2 regions of the Arthrobacter sp. BE255 genome follow, and region 2 is predicted to be linked to the other one. Evidence: riboswitches for the same ligand, from Rfam matches in the RefSeq annotation. Region 2 holds a riboswitch; the other holds the start of a gene.
The links. Region 2 has a riboswitch for S-adenosylmethionine ahead of J2X42_RS15025 (bifunctional o-acetylhomoserine/o-acetylserine sulfhydrylase). Riboswitches for the same ligand answer to the same signal wherever they lie in the genome.
Positions count from the first base shown of each region.

Region 1: another riboswitch for S-adenosylmethionine. It lies ahead of J2X42_RS02340 (aminotransferase class V-fold PLP-dependent enzyme); the one in region 2 lies ahead of J2X42_RS15025 (bifunctional o-acetylhomoserine/o-acetylserine sulfhydrylase).

Region 1 covers NZ_JAVDWK010000001.1:501,443-504,679, forward strand. The annotation lists gene J2X42_RS02335 (class I SAM-dependent methyltransferase) at 1-291, opposite strand, end outside; gene J2X42_RS02340 (aminotransferase class V-fold PLP-dependent enzyme) at 360-1,802, opposite strand; SAM riboswitch class IV at 1,838-1,951, opposite strand; gene hisN (histidinol-phosphatase) at 2,112-2,924, opposite strand; gene J2X42_RS02350 (ribosome small subunit-dependent GTPase A) at 3,022-3,237, opposite strand, start outside.
Region 2 covers NZ_JAVDWK010000008.1:174,016-177,252, reverse strand. The annotation lists gene J2X42_RS15035 (type II CAAX endopeptidase family protein) at 1-396, shown strand, start outside; gene J2X42_RS15030 (VOC family protein) at 500-1,138, opposite strand; SAM riboswitch class IV at 1,310-1,425, shown strand; gene J2X42_RS15025 (bifunctional o-acetylhomoserine/o-acetylserine sulfhydrylase) at 1,470-2,789, shown strand; SAM riboswitch class IV at 2,880-2,995, shown strand; gene J2X42_RS15020 (homoserine O-acetyltransferase) at 3,008-3,237, shown strand, end outside.

The DNA of each region.
Region 1 (3,237 bases), on a different contig from region 2:
GGTCCCTTCCGTCGCCCGAACACCGGGCAGCAGGACCCGTAACTGGTCAAGCATGTCCGTGGAAGGGTCGACGGCGGCCACAGCGAGTCCGCGGTCAAGCAGCAGGGCTGTGAACTTGCCGGTGCCGGCGCCAACATCGAGGGCGTCGCGCGCCCCGGCAGGGATGAGCCAGTCGGCCGATTCGACGGGGTATCCGGGCCGGACGCGCTCGTAGTGTTCGCCGCCGTCCTGGAAGCTCTGTCCGAGCTCCTGACGGCGTCCGTGGTCAAGTTTGGGGCCACCCCGTGCCACGTGCGGTCTCCTTCGCCAGATGCCCTTGGGTATCCTTCGAATTTACCGCATCGACAGGGCTGTCCGGGTCAGTCGTCGGTGCAGGGGGCTGCGCCGGCCGTGCCGGGCGTGTTGGGTGCCCAGTCCGGGTAGGTCCGGGTGTCGTTGGCCGGAACCCAGCGGCCGGAGTCCACCACATAGTCCCAGCCGAGGCCGGTCCTGCGGAGTTCCTCGATGCCGGCCAGGAGCCGCTGGGCGTCCTCGAGCCGTGACCCCAGGCCGAAGCTCGCCCGCAGGGAGCCTGACGGCAGGCCCAGGCGTTTGAGCAGCGGGTGGGCGCAGAAACGGCCGTCCCGGAGGCCCACTCCATGTTCGGCGGACAGGTAGGCGGCCACCAAACCGGCGTCGTAGCCTTCGACAGAGAAGTTCACCACGCCGATGGTGTCTGTATCCGGGTCCGTGTCCTGGAAAATCTGGTGCACGGTGACGCCGTCGATTTTGTGGAGTCCTTCCACCAGGAAGGAACGGATGGCTGATTCGTGGGCGTGCCAGCGGTCCGGGTCCAGTGCGGCGATCACCTGGGTGGCGCGGGCCAGCGTGGCGGCGCCGAGGACGTTGGGGGAACCGCCCTCGTGCCGGGCGGGACCTGTGGCCCAGCTCACGCCGTCGAGCCTGGCCTCACGGACAGCGCCGCCGCCGGCAAGGTGCGGCGTGCCGGCGTCGAGCCAGTCCGGCCGGCCCACGAGGACGCCTGCGCCGAACGGAGCGTAGAGCTTGTGCCCGGAGAAGGCGAGGTAGTCGACGTCGTCGGCGCTGATGTTGATGCGGCGGTGGGGCGCGAGTTGCGCCGCGTCCACGACGATCCGGGCGCCGTGCTCGTGCGCCAGGGCGGCGAGTGCCCGGATGGGAAGGATTTCGCCCGTGACATTGGAAGCGCCCGTGACGGCCAGCAGGCTGACTCCACCCTGTTCAAGCTCGGCGCGGATGGCCTCCACGGTGCCGGCCAACGTGTCGGCGGCAACGACGCTGCGGTGCGGGACACCCTGCCACGGCAGGAGGTTGGCGTGGTGCTCGATGTCGAGGTACAGGACGTCGCCGGCCGGGCGGCCGTCCACCGTTGGGAGACAGCCTGCCAGGAGGTTCAGCGAATCAGTGGTGTTCCTGGTGAAGATGACGGAGTCGCCGGCCCGTCCGCCCACAAAGTCACGCACGATGTTCCGGGCGTTCTCGTAGACCGACGTGCTGATCTGGGATGCGTAGCCGGCGCCGCGGTGGACGCTGGCGTAGAACGGCAGGATTTCGTTGAGGTACGCGGAAACCACCGAGAGGGCCGGGGCGGAGGCACCGTAGTCAAGGTTGGCGTAGCGGACGTGTCCGCCCTGGATCAGCGGGGCCTGGATTTCGGCGCCGGTGACGGCGGAGAGCGGCCGGCCGGCAACGGCAAGCCGTTCGCTGAACAGGGCTGCGGTGTCGGGGCCGGCTGCGGACTGCAGACGGACGGCGGTGTTGGGGGAGACGGTGGCAGTTGTCACAGAGACCTCACTTCAGAGGGACTCCCTGTCCCGGGAATCCGCGCTTGCCGGGTCCGTTCCGGACCGGCCTGGTCGTCACCCGGGGCACCCCACCGCGAATGGAGGGTTGCCGGCCAGCAAACCGGGGTTTCGCGCTGGCACTCGTGACCTGTTAAGAGCGTAGAACATGGGCGGGGCGGGCAGGAAGCCGGTCCGAATGTTAAGGCTTTTGTTACGCGGGGCCCGGAATTGTCGCGTTTGTCCGAAGATACGGCGGCGGACGCCCCCTGCCGGAGGCGTCCGCCGCTGATAATTCGGTACATGTGGCCGTTAGAGCAGGTCGTCAAGCCCGGGGTTGAGCCGCTTGAGGACTTCCGAATGCAGGATGGAGTTGGTGGCCAGGGCGTTGCCGCCGAACGGGCCGTCCTCTCCGTCGAGGGATGTGAACCGGCCGCCCGCCTCCACCACAATCGGCACCAGCGCCGCCATGTCGTAGAGATTGAGCTCCGGTTCGCACGCGATGTCCACGGAGCCTTCTGCGACCATGCAGTAGGACCAGAAGTCGCCGTAGGCGCGGGTGCGCCAGACGTCTTCGGTCAGGCCAAGGAAGTCATCGAGGTTCCCGCGGTCCTTCCAGCCGCCCAGGCTGGAGTAGGACAGGGACGCGTCCGAGAGCTTCGAGACGTCGGATACCTTCAGCCGGGTGGCAGCGGCCAGTGACCGGCCCATGTACGCGCCGGCGCCCTTGGCGGCCCACCAGCGCTTGCCCAGTGCAGGGGCACTGACAACGCCGACGACGGGCTCGCCTTCGTCAACAAGGGCAATCAGGGTCGCCCAGACCGGGACGCCACGGACGAAGTTCTTCGTGCCGTCGATGGGGTCGATGATCCAGCGGCGGGAGCCGTGGCCTGAACTGCCGAATTCCTCACCCAGGACTGCGTCACGGGGGCGGGAACGGGACAGTTGGCCGCGGATGGCTTCCTCGGCGGCCTTGTCCGCATCGGTGACCGGCGTCAGGTCCGGCTTGGTCTCGATGTGGAGGTCCAGGGCCTTGAAGCGGCTCATGGTCTGGTCGTCCACGGAATCGGCCAGCACGTGGGCCAGGCGCAGGTCATCGTTGTAGCTCGAAGCGGGTTGGATCATGGTTCCAAACTACCGTCAAAGCGCCGCGTGGTTGGGGACCCCGGCCACTGGAACCGTGCGCAGAGCCCCCGTGCGGCTCCAACCGGGCGGGACGGCGTCAGTTGACGCTGCCCAGTTCCTTGGTTTCCTGCCCAGCCATCCGGGGGTCGGTGCCCAGCAGGCGCCGCAGGGAACCGAGCCTCGCAGGTCCTGTCGGCCCGGCATGGCCGTCGGTGACCCACGGGTCCAGGCCGCAGTTGACTGCGCCTGTGGTGTGTTTGCAGCCACGCTCGCAGGCATCGGTGCCCGGTTCCAGGTCCGGGAAGGACCGGAG
Region 2 (3,237 bases):
GGCCTCTACGCTGCGGGCAGGGCGCTGGGAATCACCACCGCCATCATCCCCAGCGCACTCGATTCGTACTGGTGGACCGTCCCCGTCCTCATCCTGTCCGCCGTGCGGCACGCCGTGGTGGAGGAGGTGATCGTGGTGGGGTATCTCCTGGACCGCTTCGGCAAGTTCGGCTGGAGCATGCCGCTGGCGATCTTCGCCAGCTCCATGCTGCGCGGCAGCTACCACCTCTACCAGGGCTTCGGCCCGTTTATAGGCAATGCCATCATGGGGGTGGTCTTCGCCTGGCTGTATACAAAAACGCGCCGCGTGATGCCGCTGGTGGTTGCACACGCCCTGCTGGACATCGTGGCATTCGTTGGCTTCAGCCTGTTCGGCAAGGCAGTCGGCCTGGGGTAGGGCTGGGTTACGCAGGCCAGGCCCGGGTTAAAGGGATTCGGCCGCCATCGGTGGGTGGCATCATTGGCACCCGCTGATGGCGGCCGAAGTATTGACGAAGCGGTCAGATGGTGACTGCTCCGGAAGCGGTTTCGAACGTGACGGACAGGATGCCGGGGGTTCCGTGCGGAGCCACCCAGTCAACGGCGACGTCCTCAAGCGGCTTCTCCACCGGTTCGCCCAGCCACTCGGTCACCCGTGCTGCCGAACCGGCGATGGTCAGGCAGGACATCTTGACGTTGCTTTCGTAGGCATTGGACGGGTGGAGGGCGGGATCGCCTTCCCACTTGAGCATGTACGGCACCTGCGGGTCCGCGATCAGGCCCAGGATACCGATCTGCTTCCAGACCAGTTCGCGGCCGTCCGGGAACTTGCGGTTGCCGTTGACGGCGGACCGGCCCAGGCGTTCTTCGAACGGGGCGAGGTCGTCCACTTCGACGCACCAGCCCATCCAGCCGCCGCCGGCCGCGGACCGGGCACGGACTGCCTGTCCGAACGGCGCCTTGTCCGATGCCGGGTGGTCAAGCACCTCGACTACTTCCAGATATTTGTGCCCGGCGAGCGGGATGATCATGTTCCGGGTTCCGAAACGGGGATGCACTCCACCCTTTACGGCTTCGACGCCGAGGGCGGACGAAATACGTTCGGTGGTGGCAGCCAGGCCATCGTGTTCACAGGCGTAAGAGACGTGATCCATGCGCATGCCCTCATCTTGGCACTTTGTGATCCGCCTCTCAGCTAAGGGTATCCTTACCTACTTTGGGGGTGCGTCACGAGTGGACATCGTCCTTTCCGCGGCCCCCTGAAGCCGGCCGCTGACCATGTTCGTCACAATGCTGTTGCACGCCGATGACAGGTTCCTACACTGAACGCAGGTCATGAGCGCCAGCGCCAAGCCCCGGCTCGCTGGCCGGCAACCCTCCTTCCGCGGTGGGGTGCCCCGGGTGAGGACCTGGCTGTCCGGCAACGGCCGGACGGCAAGCGCGGCCCGTGGTGCTCCCAGCATGCCCGGGCCCACGTCAAAGGAGCCTTGAATGTCCAACGGATGGTCTTTTGAAACCCGCCAGATCCACGCCGGCCAGGAGCCGGACAGCGCCACAGGGGCGCGTGCGCTCCCGATCTACCAGACGACGTCGTTCGTCTTCCCCAGTGCCGAAAGCGCCGCCAACCGCTTCGCGCTCGCAGAGCTGGCCCCGATCTACACCCGCATCGGAAACCCCACCCAGGACGCCGTTGAACAGCGGATCGCCAGCCTCGAGGGCGGGCTCGCGGCACTGCTCCTGAGTTCGGGACAGGCAGCCGAAACCTTCGCCATCCTCAACATCGCGGAGGCGGGGGACCATGTGGTGGCCAGCCCCAGCCTCTACGGCGGCACGTACAACCTGCTGGCACACACGCTGAAAAAGTTCGGCATCGCCGTGACCTTCGTCGAGGACCCGGACAACCTGGAACACTGGCGGGACGCCGTCCGGCCGAACACCAAGCTGTTCTTCGCCGAGGTGGTATCCAACCCGCGCCAGGACGTGCTCGATATTGAAGGAGTGTCCCGGACTGCCCACGAAGCCGGCGTCCCCCTGGTGGTCGACAACACGCTCTCCACCCCCTACCTGATCCGCCCGCTGGAGTGGGGCGCCGACATCGTGGTCCACTCCGCCACCAAATACCTTGGCGGGCACGGCTCGGCCATCGCCGGGGTGATCGTGGACTCGGGCAACTTCGACTTCGGCAAGGACCCGGAACGGTTCCCCGGCTTCAACACCCCGGACCCCACGTACAACGGGCTGGTCTACGCCCGCGACCTTGGCGCCGGCGGGGCCCTCGGCGCCAACCTCTCGTACATCCTCAAGGCCCGGGTCCAGTTGCTCCGCGACCTTGGCTCCGCAGTCTCGCCCTTCAACGCCTTCCTGATCGCGCAGGGCCTGGAGACACTCAGCCTGCGCGTTGAGCGGCACGTTGCCAACGCCGTCGCCGTGGCGCAGTGGCTGGAGGCCCGTGACGACGTCGAATCGGTCGCCTATGCCGGGCTCCCGTCCAGCCCCTGGTACGAGCGCGGACGCAAGTACGGGCCCTTGGGTACGGGCGCGGTGGTGGCCTTCAACCTGGCCGGCGGGGCCGAAGCGGGGAAGCGCTTCGTGGATGCCCTGGAGCTGCACAGCCACGTGGCGAACATCGGTGACGTGCGCTCCCTGGTCATCCACCCGGCGTCGACCACGCACAGCCAGCTCTCAGCGGAGCAGCAGGCGGTTGCGGGCGTGACGCCGGGACTGGTGCGCCTGTCCGTGGGGATCGAGCACATTGATGACATCCTGGCCGACCTGGAAGCCGGATTCCGGGCAGCCAAGGCGGCGCAGTAGGACGCCGGTCCGGACCCGCCAAGCCTCGGGGAGTCACAAACCAGTCACACTCTTAGCCATACACGGGGGCGGTTTCGTACACTCGGAGGAGGTCATGAGTGCCAGCGACAGCCCCGGCTTGCTGGCCGGCAACCCTCCTTCCGCGGTGGGGTGCCCCGGGTGAAGACCTGGCCTGCCGGTCACTTGACGGCAGGCAAGCGCGTAGAAAAGGTCTCCACATGACGATTACCGTCTCCCGTACAGCAGTACCCGAAAACGGCGTGGTCCGTTACGCCGGCATTGGCGGACTTGAACTCGAAGCGGGCGGATACCTGCCCGAAGTCACGCTCGCCTATGAAACGTGGGGAACGCTCAATGAGGACGGCTCCAACGCCATCCTCATTGAGCACGCCCTGACCGGCAGCACGCACGTGACACGCGGCGACAGCGACGAGCCCGGCTGGTGGGA